Regions from separate parts of the Lactobacillus sp. UMNPBX16 genome, predicted to be linked through region 1. Evidence: predicted binding sites of a transcription regulator. Region 1 holds the regulator's gene; each other region holds the start of a gene.
What was found. Region 1 encodes NrdR, which represses ribonucleotide reductase genes. Its sites were predicted from a motif close to ACACNATATATNGTGT; they were not measured.
Positions count from the first base shown of each region.

Region 2: a site for NrdR is predicted at 3,237-3,252, ahead of pnuC (nicotinamide riboside transporter PnuC). Genes of this name have one in related genera too.
Region 3: a site for NrdR is predicted at 3,157-3,172, ahead of nrdD (anaerobic ribonucleoside-triphosphate reductase). Genes of this name have one in related genera too.

Region 1 is NZ_PCYU01000045.1:6,586-12,883, forward strand. It holds gene thrS (threonine--tRNA ligase) at 1-242, opposite strand, end outside; gene dnaI (primosomal protein DnaI) at 529-1,437, opposite strand; gene CP367_RS09395 (replication initiation and membrane attachment family protein) at 1,457-2,791, opposite strand; gene nrdR (transcriptional regulator NrdR) at 2,794-3,261, opposite strand; gene coaE (dephospho-CoA kinase) at 3,264-3,866, opposite strand; gene mutM (DNA-formamidopyrimidine glycosylase) at 3,863-4,693, opposite strand; gene polA (DNA polymerase I) at 4,702-6,298, opposite strand, start outside.
Region 2 is NZ_PCYU01000021.1:54,211-60,508, forward strand. It holds gene CP367_RS05960 (FAD-binding protein) at 1-940, shown strand, start outside; gene CP367_RS10955 (transposase) at 1,293-2,132, shown strand; gene CP367_RS10960 (transposase) at 2,193-2,663, shown strand; gene CP367_RS05970 (hypothetical protein) at 2,815-3,126, opposite strand; gene pnuC (nicotinamide riboside transporter PnuC) at 3,381-4,121, shown strand; gene CP367_RS05980 (DUF3290 domain-containing protein) at 4,225-4,674, shown strand; gene CP367_RS05985 (DUF421 domain-containing protein) at 4,674-5,321, shown strand; gene CP367_RS05990 (hypothetical protein) at 5,323-6,144, shown strand; gene CP367_RS05995 (exonuclease domain-containing protein) at 6,152-6,298, shown strand, end outside.
Region 3 is NZ_PCYU01000002.1:44,798-51,095, reverse strand. It holds gene asnB (asparagine synthase (glutamine-hydrolyzing)) at 1-1,734, shown strand, start outside; gene CP367_RS00370 (hypothetical protein) at 1,756-3,039, shown strand; gene nrdD (anaerobic ribonucleoside-triphosphate reductase) at 3,213-5,420, shown strand; gene nrdG (anaerobic ribonucleoside-triphosphate reductase activating protein) at 5,420-6,133, shown strand; gene CP367_RS00355 (iron-sulfur cluster assembly protein) at 6,185-6,298, shown strand, end outside.

The DNA of each region.
Region 1 (6,298 bases):
TCAAGTGCAAAAGCAGCAGTAGCTCTTAAAATATCCAAGCCTTCTTCATCCTTATCAGTAAGAATGGCAACTTCAACATCATTGTCAATTTCATAATCAAGTGGCTTAACAACGCCATTTACTTTAGCACCAACGGCAGCTTTTCCAAGAGATGTAGCGATTGATGAAGCTACTTCCTTAACTGAAACAGCCTTATCAAAATCTTTCTTTGAACCGTCTGGCAAAGTAACTGAAAAACTCATATTTTTACCTCCAATAAAAAAATCCCAGTGCTAATAAAAGCACTGGGACGTGTTAATTGCGTGGTTCCACCCAAAATTCAGGTTAGCGTACGTCTAACCTCTCGTATAGATTGATAAAGGTATCCAGCCTCTTAAAATTCAATTTTGGGGAATAAACGATTGGGGTGATTTTCTAATGAAGAACTTCCAGAACTAGGTCCTTCTCTCTGAGCCGAACATCATCATGTCTCGTTTAATTAACTTCAATTATACGCATCAAAGTGAACGATGCAAGACCTTTTTGAAATTAATGCGAAAAATTTCGTCGATCAGGACCGGAAACTACTACTTCTTTAGCTAAAAAACGTACTCGTTGCATTAATCTTTTAGCTTTAACTGGATCAGTTGCATTACGGGTTTCCTCAAAGTGTGACTCTAATGCTTCCATATCTAAATTAGAAGAGAAAAAAGTTGGCAAAACATTATCCATTCTTGCCTGTAAAATTACTCCTAAAACGTCATCACGTGACCACTGACTTAATGTTTCTGCCCCAATATCATCCAAAATTAAGATATCGCATTCAGCTAAATTCCTGATCTCATCTTGCAAGCTGTTATCACCAAAATGACTTGATAAACCTGCAATAAAAGTTGGAACATGTAAAAATACAACATTCCGATCAAAATTAGTTGCTACATAGTTTGCAAGTCCCGCTAGCATATAGGTCTTCCCGATCCCAAAGTCGCCCGACAAATAAAGGCCTTGTTGGTGAGGATCAGCTTTGTACTTTTTCAAAAAATCATAAATCAGGGTTAAAGCTTGCTGGCGATCATTTGTAACCTCAATATCACTTAAATTAACATCATGCAATTTAGCAGGCAGATCAATTAAATGAAGACGCCGCTTGGCTGCTCGTTGCTGATCTGCTACAATCTTAGCCTCGGTAGGTTTGTAACGTACATCAATTACTTTGCCGTTCAAAAATAATTTCGGAGCATAACCGGCCAGCACCTGATTCTGACTATGTTTTTGCGCATAATATTCATAGATATTGGCCATACTATTTCGAATCATCGCCTTATCTATTTTTTCCCTATTTGCCTGCAAAAACGCTTGCACATCTGGATCGTGTAAAGCAGTTTTCAACAGTTCTTTCTCATTACCTAAATTACGCTCTTTAACTATTTTTTTAAGCAAATCACCAATTGCTTCCATTATTTCACCTACCCTCTATTTACTTATTTTTCAGATCCTTAAAGATATCCTTCAGCTGTTCTGTTGACATACCTTCATTTTTAGCCTTTTTCTTGCTCCAATCGGTACCTTTTTCGACTCGCTTATTTTGTCGATATGACTGTCGATTTTTCTTTTTAAGAATATCGGCTTTACGCTTCTTCACATATTCAAGAGCTTGTACCCCAGTACTAATACCACCTTGCAGCCAATCATTAGCTATTCGATAAGCACGATTAGAAGTTACAACAGTATCGTAGGTCAAACAGGTATGAATCAAAATATTAATCAAATCTTCCGGCAAGCCATACTGCGTGTGCAGCTGATTAATAATATAGTTTTCGCCTGGAGCTACAATTCCACCCTTTTCAGTTTTTAATTTGTATAAAAATTCAGATGGGGAATTTTCATTAGCTTCGAGTAACAATTTTCTATCATTAGCGTCCAAACCTTTGATAGTCGCAATAGCGCGCTTTTTGCCTTCTTCAATTTGTTTTTGAATGTTTTCCCTAGTATGCAATCGTTTATAATTTTCTGCTATGGTATTACTAATTTCATGCATGTTTAATTTATGTGTACCATGCAAACAGGGAACAGTCTCATCCACAAATTCCTGTTCCGATAAATTATATGTCTGTATTAAGCCCCGAATTTGGTTCTTTTTAATTTCTACTTCTTGAGCTGGAATTTGATAGACATTATATTGATCTTTAATCAGATCCCAATCAATTGGATCCTGGGCATTAATTTCAGCAGTTTCTACCTCAGGCGCTTTATTTTCCTGCGCAGCTTCTACTACCTCATTAGATGGATTAATTGCTTCATCCCCTGGCAAGCGAAAAACATCAAAAAAGTTGGCTGAGACATCGCGCGCATTCTTGATTGGCTTTTCACGCAGTTTTGCTTCCTTAGCAAAAGCATGACTCAAGTCATGAAAGGTTGGGCTGCCAACTTTTTCTTTCAACAAACTTGCTAGCAGTGGTGTTGCAAAAAATTTGTCTGCACTAGGAACCTGTAATAACTTAAAAACAATGATATTATTGAAGACATTATCCGCTAAAAAAGTTTGCACTAAACCTACGGCTTCCAGTTTATGCAAAGAATGAAACATATCTTTTAAACTACAATCAAGTTGCTCCTGTAGTGAATAAATTCCCTTTGCATCAGAAACAATACCATATGGATCATAGTCATTGATTAAAGTCTGATACAAGGCAATTGCCACCGCGCCAACCAAAGGCTGATACAATTTAATCAAGATTTTCTCATTCTCTGGAAAAAGGGTAATCTTGTTGGCTACATAATAAAGATGCTTAGGATCAGACGTTGCAAACATGACTAATTACCCTTTCCTTTTTTGGCCATCATATCTTCCATTGTCTTCATAAAGCTAGACATATCCTTGAACTCACGGTAAATTGAAGCAAAGCGAATATAAGCTACGTCATCCAAATTAGCCAAATCATCCATGACATACTGACCAATCTTCTTAGATGAAATTTCACTAACGCCTTGTTTTCTTACCTTATTTTCGACACGATCAACCAATTGCTCAAATTGTTCACTACTGATTGGCCGTTTTTGTCCGGCTGCCATTACTCCGTGCAAAATTTTCTTTCGACTGAATGGTTCACGGGTACCATCATTTTTTACTACCAACAAAGGAGCAGTTTCCACTCGTTCAAAAGTAGTAAAGCGAAAACCACAATTTTCACATTCTCTGCGCCGTCTAATAGCCCGGTTTTCATCACTAGGCCGCGAATCAATAACGCGAGAAGCATTTTGATGACAATTTGGACATTCCATAGTTATCCCTCTTCTCTAATCTTTACCAATAATTGTGCTAGTTTATTCTCTAGTTCTTTTATTGTACCAGTATTTGCCACTACAAAATCGGCCATTTTTTCTTTTTCAGCTAATGGCATCTGACTATTAATCCGCATTCTTGCTTCCTCGTCAGATAGATTATTACGCTTTTTTAAACGTTCAATCTGTAATTGCTCAGGAAGGGTAATCACTAAAACTCCATTAGCTACATGTTTTTTATCCAATCCCGCTTCAAAATACACTGGTGCATCTAAAATAACAAGAGCAAAATTCTGATATTCTTTTATCTTTGCTACTGTTTTATCGAAAATTAACGGATGCGTCAACTGATTTAATTCAGACAAGGCTCTTTTATTACTAAAAACTAATTGCCCTAATTTTTTACGATTTATTGTTTGGTCTGAATTTAAATATTCTACCCCAAAATGATCTTTAATCACTTGCCAAGATGCATTGCCCGGTTTCATCAGTTCGTGGGCAACTTGATCACAGTCAATAATCGGAATGTTTTTCTTTTTAAAAAAATCATCAGCAGTACTTTTACCGGTGGCAATTCCACCTGTTAATGCTAAGACATAACTCATTTATAAATCACCTGACAATGAGGACAAAAAGTGGTTCCCCGACCATTAACCTTAATTTTTTCAAATTTAGTACCACAAACTGGGCAGGGCTCACCTACATGACCGTAAACTTGCAATTTACTTTGAAAGCCACCGACTTGTCCATTCGCATTCAAAAAGGAATGAACTGTAGTACCTTGCAGCTTAATTGCTTCGGCAATAATTTTATTGATCTGATCATGTAATTCAGATACTTTTTCCACAGGAATTTTATTGGCCTGACTTAAAGGATGAATCTTGGTTCGCCAAAGAACCTCATCAACATAAATATTACCTAGACCAGCTACTACTGATTGATCAAGCAAAGTGTTTTTGATATTTTTCTTCTTACGCTTTAAGCCATTGATTAAATATTCTGAAGTAAATTTAGAACTATTTGGTTCTACTCCAAGCTTACCAATCCCTGTAGTTTGTCTTTCGGTGCCAGTTAAAATTAGCTGCATCCGCCCAAATTTGCGCACATCATTATAACGCAACGCTGTTCCATCAGTAAAAACAAACTCAACGTGATCGTGTTTATCCTTAGGCGCATCAGACGCAGTTAAATGATACTTTCCTTCCATTCGCAAATGAGAAACAATCGTTAAATTATCACTCAAGCGAATAAGCAAATACTTGGCGTAGCGATCAATATCGATAATCTTTTTACCAGGCAATTCAGATAAAAATTTTTCATGATCAGTCGCTACAATTTTTGGATACCACAAAATCACTTTTTTAATAGTTTTTCCCTTAACTAAAGGAAGCAGCGTTCTTCGAACTGTTTCAACTTCAGGCATTTCAGGCATTTTATCACCTACTTTGCATCATACCAATTGTGTCCCCAGCCAGAATCAGCAATCAATGGCACGTCCAACTTAACAGCTGATTGCATTACTTCAGGCACAATCTTTTTAATTGTTTCTAGCTCATCTTTTGGTACATCAAAAATCAATTCATCGTGTACCTGCACTACCATTTTAGTCTTCAAATGTAGTTCATCTAACTTCTTTTGCATGTTAATCATTGCAATTTTAATAATATCGGCAGCTGAACCTTGAATTGGTGAATTAATAGAAGTTCTTTCAGCAAAGGCACGCACGGTGTACTTCTTAGCGTGAATATCTGGCAAGTATCTGCGACGGTGCATGATTGTTTCGGCATAGCCCTTGTCACGTGCTTCTTGTACTGCTTTATTCATGTAATCCTTGATTTGAGGATATTGTTCGAAGTAGTTGTCGATAAATTCTTGCGCACGTTTTCTAGAAATACCTAAATTCTTGGACAAACCGTAATCGGAAATACCATAAACGATACCGAAGTTAACAGCCTTAGCGTGACGACGCATCAGTGGCGTTACTTGATCTGGTGAATCCAAGTGGAAAATCTTCATCGCGGTATGTGAGTGAATATCATAACCGGTCTTGAAGGCTTCTTGCATGTTTTGATCGCCCGAAACGTGAGCTAAAACACGAAGTTCAACTTGTGAGTAATCGCAAGAGAAAATGTAGCCGTCTGGTTCACTTGGCACGAAAGCTTTTCTGATTTGCTTACCCTCTTCGGTGCGGGTAGGGATATTTTGCAAGTTAGGATCCACACTGGACAGACGACCAGTGGCAGTCAAAGTTTGCAAGTAACGTGTATGTACACGACCATCTGGTTGGATAACATCAAGCAGACCCTTTACATAGGTAGATTGAATCTTGGCAATTTGACGGTAATCCAAAATTTCACTAACGATTGGGCTTTGCGTCTTTAATTGATCCAAGACTTCAACTGAAGTTGAGTAACCAGTCTTAGTCTTTTTGATAACTGGCAAACCAAGCTTTTCAAACAAAATGTGACCTAATTGCTTTGGTGAGTTCAAGTTGAACTTTTCACCGGCTTGGTCATAAATCTTGTCTTCGAGTTCCTTCAATTTAACGGCAAATTCATTTTGCAACTGAAGCAAAGTGCTGGCTTCAACCTTCATCCCGTTCATTTCCATTCTGGCTAAAACACGAGCAGTTGGGATTTCGATTGTGTCAAACAAAGCATCCTGTTCGTGTTCTTTAAGCTTTTTAAGAAGCTCCGGCTTAAGCTTTTCAATGGCGTTGACCTTGGAAGCTAAGTGGTTGAACAATTCATCGTCATTATCGGGAACATGTTCACTCTTACCTTTGCCGTAGACTTCAAGCTCGGTCTTAACGGAGTAATCACCATAAAGATGGGCAATTTCACCCAGATCATTAGAGTTGTTTTCATTATTGATCAAGTAGGATGCCAAAAGCATGTCGTAATCAAGGCCGTGCGTATGAATGCCTAAACGATGTGCAGCAACCATTGTTCTCTTTAGGTCAAAGACATTCTTCTTAATCTTTTCGCCTTCTAAGATGTGCTTGATATTATCTTCTTCAAGCAATTCCACGTATCTT
Region 2 (6,298 bases), on a different contig from region 1:
TCATAAATTATATGCAAAAAAAGGTGTAATTCTTTGCACAGGAGGTTATGGCTCTAATAGTGCTTTAATGCAAAAATGGAATCCTCAAGGATTAAGAACAAATGCTTACAGTGATAGCCAAAGAGACGATGGATCTGGTTTGATGGCCGCTATTGAAGTAGGTGCTGAAAAGGATGATCAACCGGCTTCTATTGTTTTCGATAGAGCAGCTATTCCAGTTGGTACAAACGTTAATGATTTTTACAGAATTGATACAACTCCACCTAATGACCCAGGTTATTTATGGTTAGGTTCATATCCTTTCCTGAAAGTAAACCTGAATGGCGAAAGGTTTATGAACGAAAGTCAACCATATCAATTTGATATGAATGGATCTTCTTTACAACCGGGAAGTGTTGAAGTAACCATCTGGTCAGAAGATACTATGCAAGAGAAGGTATTAAAGAAATTCCATACTTTAGGTTGCTCTAGACTAGGATTCCCAGGTATTTATAAAGCTAGTGAAGCTCGTAAAGAAGTACAGGATCGAATTAAAGATGGATTAGTTAAAAAAGCTAATACCATAGATGATTTGGCTAAGCAATTGCATTTACCTGTTGACAACTTGAAGAAGAGTATTACAAGATATAATCAAATTTGCCAAGATGGAAATGACAGTGATTTTGGTAAGGAACAATATCGTTTATATCCAGTTAATAATGGGCCATATTATGGAGCTTGGCTAAGTGGACGGTTACTTGCAACTCTTGATGGTTTAAGGGTAAATACAAAGATGCAAGTTTTAAATAAGCAAGGCCAAATTATACCTGGCTTATATGCCGCAGGAAATTGCTCTGGAGGGTTCTTCTGGGGATCATATCCGGATCGTGTCCCTGGTTTAACAGCAAGTCACGCTCAAACTTTTGGAATGCTTGCTGGTAGGTATGCAGCTGAAAACTAAATTTCTTCACTTGTTTTTACAAACAAATGTTGTATGAATTCAACTACTAATAATCTATAAATCGTGTATTTATAAAGACTATGTCTTGATATTTAATTAAGATATGGTCTTTTTCTGTATGAATCAAATGCTTTTGATTTAAAAAATTATAATGAATATTTTTGCCTAAAAAAAGCAAAGGCATTAACTAATGTCATTAAGTTAAGACATTGATGAGTTCGAAGCTTTGGGAACCGAATCATTTGGATTCGGTTCTTTTTCTCTTTACAATAAAAATAAAGGTGAGCAGATATAGACATCTGCTCACCTTTTTGTCTCTTATCAGGTCTTTCATAGAAAGGTTGTGTTTCTCATGAAATCCCTTCACTCAAATATTTTAAAGCTGATGGATCAGATTATCAATCAATTCGCTGCTAATATCCATAAATTTACCTTTTCAGATCAAGCTTTTACTCGCTGTCGCAAGCTTAATGTGATCGATTTGATTAAAGTGATTCTTAATATGGGAGTCGGCAGCTTAAATAATGAATTGCTTAATGCATTTCCCAATGTTAATTATAGAATGACTGCTTCAGCTTTTGAGCAACAGAAGGCTAAATTAAAACCTGAGTGCTTCAAAGCAATTATGGATAAACTTAGCCATGCCAGATCTGAATTGAAATTGCTGGATAGTCAATACTTAGTGGTAGCGATAGATGGCTCGGACTTTAACCAACCATTTAATCCTGAATCAGAAAATATCTTTAAGGACAAAGATGGACGGATATATTGTCAAGTTCACGTGAATGCTCTCTATGATGTTTTGAATAAATTGTACTTAAATCTAATTTATCAGCCACGACAGCAGATGAATGAACGCGAAGCCGCTTTAACGATGTTAAAGTACTTAGACAAACAAGAGCAGGATTTCTTAGTCTTAATGGATCGCGGCTATAGCAGCTTTAATCTGATTGAAAATTGTAATCGCCTTAAGCATTGTCATTATGTAATCCGAACTAAAGCAAGCAAAGGCAATGGTGGGGCAATTAAAGAAATAGCTGCGATGCCTGACCATGAATGTGATATTGACTTATCTTGTCAAGTCACTTCACTACATCGTTATTACATAACTCACAAAGATACTGAAAAGTTTTTACACTTAGTTTTGCATAAAAAACGTCATTACAAAACTGTCAGATCAAAGAATACATAGGATGCGCGTTGGGATTTTGAAGATTTATGTAGCGTCAAATTTAGGGTATGTAAGCTCAGGATAAATCCGCCAGGCGCAGATAATGAGTGGGAAGTCCTTGTTACTAACCTAGATTGTAAGCAATTTCCTCTAGAACGTATGAAAGAAATTTATCATCTTCGTTGGGGCATAGAAACTTCTTTTAGAGACCTTAAATATGACTTGGGTGGTGTACAATTCCATTCTAAGAAAGATCAATTTATTTATATGGAGCTTTACGCTCATTTTGCCATGTATAATGCCGTAAGCTTGTCAATAGCGGCTTGTTCAGTGCCAAAAACAAAAAGAAAATATAAGTATCAAATTGACTTTAAAATGGCTTGTTGTGTCTGGCGACAACACTTTTGCTCGAATGATAATTCAAAGAATAATTTTATTGATCTGCTAACAAATTTGGTGTTTTATTTAACCCCGATTAGACCAGGAAGAAAAGATAAAAGGAATTTAAAAGCGAAGCTAGTGGTCAGTTTTCCATATCGGTTGGCTGCTTAAACTAATTTAAACGCGCTATCTTAAGATAGCCTATTTGTGCTGCAAAAAAAGCATTTATCGAATATTTTTAATTCGATAAATGCTCTAAAAAGCTTAGTCTAACTAAAACAATGTCTTAACTTAATGACATTGCTCATCTGAGTCGCCTTTTTTAATTAGATAATCTGACTGCGATCATTATTTCATCAGGCAGATTTTCACAGGTGATATTCTCCTTAGGATAAGCAAAGTAAGGAAAAACTTCGTAATTTTCAGGAAGATGAGTGTTGATAAATCTCTTGAGCTGGTGGTGAGTGATAGTTTCATTTGCCGCCAGGTTAATTCCAGAATAAGTGCCAACCATGTTGCCTTCAGGATCGTAATAGTTGATAGGCAATTGGTAGTTTGGAGTGTTAGTTGCCTTAGTAGGAAGAATTTGTTGGAATATTTTTTGAGGAACATAAATTAGTTTGTTTTTTAGCATATATATACACCTCTATCATTTTTGTGACATAGTGTCATTTTACTAAAAAACATAGTTTTAAGCTACTTTTTAATTTTGACTACAACATATAGATATAGTTTATGCTAATAACACAATATTTGGTTGAATTCAATCTTGTATAAAATTTATCTTTCTATTAGGATAGATATCGATGTGCTTTTTTGTATAGCACGGATAAGGCACAAGATCTTGTATTTTGCGACCTAAAATAAAAAAGGGGAATGTTGAATAGGATGGAAAGAAAACACGAAAATTATTTTGTTTGGCTATTTAATCAATTGAAAGGCTGGCCAGTTCAAAATTACTGTTTATGGTTTTTTGCGTTTGGATTTCAATTAGCTTTGCTGATTCAAGGCAAAATTACAAGCGTAACTTTGATTACTTTTATTGGTACGCTTTTGGGTACACTTTGTGTATTGGCAATTAACGCTACTAAGGCAATTAATGGTTGGTTGGGGTTGATTTCAGCTGCTTGTTTTATCTATGCAGGTTGGTCAGCTAAGAATTATCTTTCCATTTTTGAACAGATTGCTTATATTGCAACTTTAGATTTACCAGTTATCATTGCCGTTAGATCATGGAATGACGATACTAAGAATCATTTGAGAAAATTTGGTTCAAAGGAATGGCTTATTGCTATTGTTGGAACTTTACTTGTTTATGTTGTATCCGGCTTTTTGATTGGTAAATTTACCAATGATCCTCGTCCTTGGATTGATGCTATTAGTTTTGCTATTTCATTAACTGCTGGGATCATGTGCTTTATGCGTTACAACAATCAATACTTTTGGTGGACTGCTAGTGGCGTCTTCCAGTTGATTCTTTGGGGCGTAACTTATGCTCAAGGTGATGCAAACTTAGCCATGGCAATTAATTCATTGATCTATGTAATTAATGATGTGTTAGCCTTCACTGTTTCACCATGGTTTAACATGGGCCGTCGCAAAGCTGGATTAAAAGAAATTCAAAAATAATTAATAATAGTGAAAAGTGAATAATTTCTAGTAAAAGTAGTACGAAAGTGCTACTTTTTTTCTGTGTTAGAATGAAAGAAAAATATGAAGGGTGAGGTAGAGCATGACCTTTTATACAATGAAATATATTCAAAATAACCAGAATACTAATCAGGCAGTATTATATGCTTTGATGTTGGTGGCGGCGTTAGCAATGATAATTTTTGCTTTGCTATATTTACATAACCGTTTTGCAACCAAGTATCGCGATTTGGGTATTATTGCCTTATTATTTTTGCTTTTGTTTGCCGGTACGCAATATGAAAAATATGTGCAACTTAATACGCAAAAATCACAGGCGATTCAAATCGTGCCATTCATCAAATCGATTGCTAAAGATGAAAATGTTTCGACTTCTGATGTTTTAGTTAGTTCAACGGTTTTAACTAATGGCATGATCGTAAGGATTGATTCTAAAAATATTGATTATCAGTTAAACCTTAATGATGATCGCAATACTTACACATTAACGCAAGCCCATGTAATTGATCATAAAGTAGAGGTAATAAAATAATGCAGCTAGATTACACACAATTATTCATTAAGTTTGCTCTCGGTATCTTAACTTTAATCATTCAAATCAATGTCTTTGGTAAGTCTAATCTGGCTCCTACGACTGCATTAGATCAGTTGCAGAATTATGTTTTAGGTGGAATTATTGGTGGCTTGATTTACAATCCTAGTATTACAATTCTTCAGTTTTTCCTAGTTCTAATTGTTTGGACGTTGGTTGTTTTTATTTTGAAATTCAGCCGTGATCACAATAATTGGATTAGAGGGATTATCGATGGTAAACCCGTTCAGGTAATTAAAAATGGCAAGGTGTTAGTGGGAAACTGCATGAAAGCAGGAATCTCCGCTAATGAATTAATGTTTAAATTGCGCAGTCGAGGTATCTACTCTGTTGAAAAGATTAAGAATTGTATCTTTGAGCAAAACGGGCAATTAACTATTATTGAAAATGATGAAGCTAACATTCGTTTCCCAATAATTAGTGATGGTCAGGCTAATATTGATGTCTTAGAGTTGATTCACAAAAGCGAAGCTTGGTTAGAGCAACAAGTTGAAGAGGCAGGTTATAATAGTATCAGTGATGTTTTCTTAGGAGAATACATTAATGGACAATTACGCTTGACAGGTTATTCAAAGGGAAAGAGATAAAATGGCAGATTTAGTGACAGCAAAAAAATGGCTGAAAAATGCTAACACGGTGATCGTAACGGCTGGTAATGGCATGGCCAAAGAAGAGGGACTAGATATCCTAAGTGAAGAAGGCTTTGATGATCAATTTGGCAAAATTGCAGATAAGTATGATGTGCATACAATTGGGGATGCATTAGATAAGAGGTTTGATACTTGGAGCGAGCAATGGGCTTTTTGGAGTGAGCTAATCAACGAATATTCCTTACAATATGAGCCTAGTGAGACGATGCTTGCTCTAAAAAAGCTAATTCGTGATAAAAAATATTTTATTGCGACCAGTACATTCGGGCACTTTTTTGAAAATGCAGGCTTTAATGAAAATCGAATTTTCAATGCCTTTGGTGATTGGACTAAAATGCAGTGTTCTAGCGGGATTAATCATGGTCAAAAGGATAACCGTGAAGTAGTAGAGCGCTTTATGACGGCAATTAAGAACGGCAACGTAACGGCAGATTTAGTACCAAAGTGCGAGGACTGCAATAGTCCAATGGAATTGCATATGCCGCTGAATGCTAACTTCTTCCCTGATACCGATGCTAATACGCGTTTTCGTTGGTTTCTAACGGGAGCCGAGGACAAGAATGTCGTAATTTTGGAATTAGGCGTAGATGAGACCAGTCCTCAATTACTTGATCCAATGGTAAAGCTAGTGCAGCAATTTCCTAATTGGCATTATATTGCCGCTGATTTAGCTGATGCAGATTTGCCAGCTGATCTTAAGAAACGAGCAATGGGTTTTGATAGCAATTCGCACGAGATGCTGATGAATTTGATTAAATAGGTGAAGAATGAGTATTTACATAAAAAATGGAATTTTACATGTAACCGGTGCGCAAGACAAGTTGCGTAAAAAAGGACAGGAAAAGCCTGACTTTTTGACCAATTATACAATGCTTGATATTGAAACAACGGGCTTATATCCTTACCGCGATCGA
Region 3 (6,298 bases), on a different contig from region 1:
AATGGGGAAATTTATAACTTTAAACCATTAAGAGAAGAATTAATTAAGGCAGGTCACGTCTTTTCTACTAAGGCCGATACTGAAGTATTATTGCACGGCTATGAAGAATGGGGCATGGATGGCTTACTTAAACGTGTTCGCGGGATGTTTGCCTTCCTTATTTGGGATGACAACAATAAGACCCTTTATGGTGCCCGTGACTTCTTTGGGATTAAGCCAATGTACTACAGTAACCAAAATGGGCACTTGCTTGTTGGTTCAGAACTTAAGAGTTTCTTGGAATTTCCAAAGTTTAAGCGCGAATTAAACGTTGAAGCAGTTAAGCCATACTTGATGAATCAATACAATGACCTAGAAGAAACCTTCTTTAAGGGCGTTTACCGCTTCCCAGCGGGCCACTGGTTTGAATACAAAGATGGTGAAATGAAGACCCATCAATATTGGGATGCTGAATATAAAGAAAATAGCCTTTCCTTTGAAGAAACTTTGCAAAAGATCAACGAAGATTTGAAAGAAACGGTTGATTTGTATAGAAACGCTGATGTTAAGGTTGGTGCTTTCTTATCAGAAGGAATCGACTCTTCATACTTGACTAGTTTGCTTAACCCAGATGACGTTTTCTCAGTAAGTTTTGATGATTCAACTTATGATGAAGCTTCTAAGGCTAAGGCATTAGCAGATATTAATCACTGGAAGTTCTTCAGCGATAAGGTTGATGCTGATGAAGCTATGCGTGACTTCCCAGAAATGCAATACCACATGGATGAACCTGATGCTAACCCATCAATCATCCCACTTTGGTATTTGTGTAAATTAGCGCGTAAGCATGTTACTGTTGCCTTATCTGGTGAAGGTGCCGATGAATTGTTTGCCGGTTATGTGAACTACGGGATGCACACGCACAATGATATTATTAAGGTCTTTACTTCAGAACTTAAGAAGTTGCCTGAAAAGAAGCGCGTGAAGTTGGCACATAAGATTAAGAGAATGCCTAATTTCCCAGGTAAGGTACATATGTACACCAACTTGGCTGAGCCAAGTGAATTTTATGTTGGTCAATCAGTGATCTATGATATGGATTATCCAACTATCTTCACTTCTAAGGATGCTAACAGCATTTTGCAGCCTACTTACCGCAATAAGTTAACCGTGAACGGTATCTATCAAAAGGACTTCAAGAAGGTTAAGGGTATTGACAATGTTAAGCAGATGCAATATATTGACTTGCACCACTTCATGCTTAATGACATTGAACAAAAGGCTGACAAGATTTCAATGGCTCACTCATTGGAAGTTCGTGTACCATACCTTGATAAAAAGATTGCAGAATTAGCTAACTCAATCCCAACTAAGTACTTAGTTAACCGTCATGATACTAAGTATGCTTTGCGTAAAGCTTCAGAAAAAGTTTTACCAGATGAGTGGGCTAAGAGACCTAAGCTTGGCTTCCCAACTCCAATTAAGCAATGGTTGAAGGAACCACGTTTTTACAAACAAGTTCATGCTCTTTTTGAAGAAGAATTTGTCAATGATATTTTTGACCAAAAGAAGATTATCAAGTTACTTGACGACAACTATGAAGGTGATGGCTCACATAGACGTCAAATCTGGACTATCTACACCTTCCTTGTTTGGTACAAGTTGTTCTTTGTTGATTACGAAAACACAGTTAAGAAATATCAACACGTGCAACCTGAAGTTGCTAAGCTAATTTCACAGGGTAAATTACTATAATTCTAGGGAGATTTTTTGAGGATGAGTAAAAAATTTACGCCGATCTTACTCGGTAGTGATATCAACGTGTATGGTATGGCACGTTCATTTAATGAAGCATATGGCATTAAAGTGAAGGCCTTAGCTGACGTTCAACTTGCTGCTACTCGTTATTCAAGCATTGTGGACGTTGAATTGCATCATGGCTTTAGTAGCGATCCTACTTTTATGGACGTGATGCACAAAAAGATGGAAGAATACAAGAATCACGAGGAGCCAGTTATCTTGATTGCTTGTGGTGATGGCTATGCTGAGTTGCTTTCTAAGCACCAAGATGAATTGAAAAAGGTCTTTATCGTTCCTTACATAAAATATGACTTACTTGAAAAATTAATCTCTAAGGAAGGCTTTTATGAAATTGCGGAAGAATATGGCTTGCCTTACCCTAAGACTAAGATCATTACGATGGATGACTACAAGTCAGGTAAGTACGAGGATGTCCCATTTGATTTCCCAGTGGAATTAAAGCCGGAAGATCCAGTTTCATGGTTGAAGTGTCAATTTGAAGGTCGGAAGAAGACTTTTGCCATTCAAGATAAGGCTGAATTTAAGGATATCGTAACTAAGATTTATACTCATGGCTACAACGCTGACCTTATTTTGCAAGACTTTATTCCTGGTGATGATTCTAACATGCGGACCTTGAATGCTTATGTTGATAAGAACCACCAAGTAAAAATGATGTGTTTAGGGCACCCATTATTGGAAGACCCAACTCCACAATCAATTGGTAATTACATGGCGATTTTGCCTGAGTACAATGAAAAATTGTACGAAGAAGTACAACAATTCCTTGAAAAGTTGAACTACACTGGTATGGCCAACTTTGATATCAAATATGATCCACGTGATGGTGAATTCAAGTTCTTCGAAATCAACTTACGTCAGGGACGTTCTAGCTTCTACGTAACTTTGAATGGTTACAACTTGGCTAAATGGTACATTGATGACTATGTTGAAGATGCCTTGAAAGATAAGGAAACAGTTTATGGTAATAAGCTTGAATCTAAATACAAGCTTTGGTTAGGCGTGCCTAAGAAGATCTTCAATAATTATGCTTATGACAACGACTATAAGACGACTGCTGACGAACTTATTCGTGAGGGCCGCTATGGTACTACTGTCTTTTATGACAAGGATAGAAACTTCAAGCGCTGGTTATTGATGAAGTACATGTTCCATAACTACTTCAAACGTTACAAGACTTACTATGAAGTTAATAAGGGTAAGATCTTTGACGAAGAAAATAAAAAATTAAACAAATAGTTTAAATTGAGAGGTAAAAAATGCCTCTCTTTTTTTCTAAAAAATTTTAGCTGAATCATTTCCCAATTTAATGGTCTTTTGGTTAATACAAGATATATTCATCTATATTTGAACATAATACAAGATGTTGTGCTTTGTGCTATGATAAAGACACGATATTTGGAGTGATTGAAATGCTAAAAGAAGAATTTAACCAACAAAATGTAACAAAATTTAATACGCCTAAAACTTTTGTTAAACGTGATGGGTCAAAGTATCCGTTCGCAATTTTTAAACTCAACATGGTTTTGCATAACCTAGATTTAGATAATGTAGCACCTGCTGTAATTGAAAAAATTGTGGCTAAACTAGATGCTGCTGATGAAGTAAATGCACAAGATGTAGCAGTTGCTTTTAGAGATAGCCTAAATGAGTTGGGTTATTTGGATGAAGCTAAAGCTTATGTGCAATACCGCAAGCACGATGAAGAGGAATGGATTAAACAAACCGATACTCGTGCACGGTTAAAGCGAATGGTTAATGGTGACCCAACGATTGTTAACGAGAATGCCAACAAAGATAGTGAGGTCTTCAGTACTCAACGTGATTTAACTGCCGGGACCGTTGGTAAAACAGTTGGTTTGACCATGATGCCTGAGCACATTGCTAAAGCCCACTTGCGCGGTGATATTCACTGGCATGACTTGGATTACACACCACTTTCACCAATGACTAACTGCTGTTTGATTGACTTTAAGGATATGCTAACTAATGGCTTCAAGATTGGAAATGCCTATATGACTAGTCCTAACTCAATCAATGTGGCTACACATCAAGTTACGCAAATTATTACTAATGTAGCTTCTAGTCAATATGGTGGCTGTTCTTTTGATCGAGCTGATGAAGTGTTGGCTCCTTTTGCAGAGAAAAACTACCAAAAGCATTTAAAGGATGCTGGCAAGTTTATTGATGATCCTGAAAAGCTGGAAGAATATGCTAAGAGTCAAACTAAGAAGGACATTTACGATGCCATGCAAGGCTTGGAATATGAGATTAATACCATGTTCTCTAGCCAAGGACAAACGCCATTTACTACTTTAGGTTTTGGTTTAGGTACTTCTTGGATTGAAAAAGAAATTCAAAAAGATATCTTGCGTATCAGAATTAAAGGATTGGGTAGAGAACGCAGAACCGCAATTTTCCCTAAATTAGTTTTCACCATTAAGAAGGGCTTGAACTTACATCCAGGGGACCCTAACTACGATGTTAAACAACTGGCTATTCAATGTTCAACTAAGCGGATGTATCCAGACGTTTTAATGTATGATACGATCAAGAAAATTACAGGTTCTTTCAAGGCTCCAATGGGCTGTCGTTCATTCTTACAAGGCTGGAAGGATGAAAATGGTAAGGAAGTTAACTCGGGCAGAATGAACTTGGGTGTTGTAACTGTTAACTTGCCAAGAATTGCCATGGAGAGTCATGGCGATAAGAAGTTATTCTGGGAAATCTTCAATACTAGAATGCGGACTTGCCACCAAGCTTTAGCCTTTAAGGGTAGACGTGCAATTCAAGCTAAGCCTGAAAATGCGCCAATTATGTATCAATATGGCGTCTTTGGTAAACGACTTAAGCCAGGTGATGATGTTAACGAGCTTTTCAAAAATGGTCGAGCTACGATTTCGTTAGGCTACATCGGTTTGTACGAAGTAGGGACAGTCTTTTATGGTCCTGATTGGGAACACAATGAAGAAGCACATGATTTTACAATTGAGATCGTGAAGAAAATGCATGACTTGTGTGCTAAGTGGGAAAAAGAGGACCCATATCATTGGCATTACAGTTTGTACTCAACTCCTAGTGAAAGTCTAACTGATCGCTTCTGCCGGCTCGATACGGCAAAGTTTGGCAAGGTGAAGGACATCACTGATAAGGAATACTACACTAATTCGTTCCACTATGATGTTCGTAAGCACCCAACCCCATTTGAAAAGTTGACTTTTGAAGCACCATATCCATATTATGCTGCAGGTGGTTTTATCCATTATTGTGAGTACCCTAACTTGAAGCAAAATCCAGCAGCCCTTGAAGCAGTTTGGGATTGGGCTTATGACAAGGTAGGCTATCTAGGAACTAATACGCCAATTGATAAATGTTATAAGTGCGGTTTTGCTGGTGAATTCAAGTCTACTGCCAAGGGTTTTGAATGTCCTAAGTGTGGTAATCATGATCCTGCTACTTGTGATTGTGTCAAGCGAACTTGTGGCTACTTGGGCAACCCATTGAAGCGGCCAATGGTTCACGGTCGTCATGAAGAAATCGTGCACCGGGTTAAGCATATGGACTTTGGCATGGAAGATAGTTTAGCTACCGAAGAAGAAGTAAAAAACGGTGAGTACTAATGCCTGAAAAAGATAAAAACACTCAAGAAGGACCAGATATCCGGAGTAATTTGATCAAGGTTAATATGGGTGGGGATACCATGTTTGTGGATCCTGACCAATATAAGCCACAGTTAGATCACCAACGTGAGTTAAAAAGAATGCACCGCAAGCCGAAAAATCCAAAACCACAAGAGTGGAAGACTGAGGATTATTCTAAACATAAAATTGCGGATTATAAGCCATTTAACTTTGTTGATGGTGAAGGCGTTAGATGTAGTCTTTATGTTTCAGGCTGTTTGTTCGATTGCCCTGGTTGCTATAATTTAGCAGCCCAAAACTTTAATTATGGTTTTCCATATACGCAAGAATTGGAAGACCGCATTATTAAAGACTTGGGCCAGCCATACGTGCAGGGATTAACCTTACTAGGCGGAGAGCCATTCTTGAATACTTGGGTTTGTTTAAGAATTATTAACCGAATTCGAAAAGAATTTGGCCACAGTAAGGACATCTGGTCCTGGTCTGGATATACTTGGGATGAATTGCAAAAAGAAACACCTGATAAAAAGGAAATGTTGTCTAAGATAGATATTCTAGTTGATGGCCGCTTTATGAATGATTTAAAGGATTTAACCCTGCAATTCAGAGGTTCTAGTAACCAACGAATTATTGATGTGCCAAAGTCGATGAAGGCAGGCAAGGTTGTCATCTGGGATAAATTGCAAAAATAAGATAAACTAAAGTCCGGAATGATTTTCTGGACTTTTTTGCTAGGTGAAAAAATGGAAGAAAAAAATATTAAACAAGTTGATCAAATCATGACGGCCTTGACCCAAGTGATTGATCCAGAATTACAAGTTGATGTAGTAAATCTTGGTCTGATTTATGGCATCGAT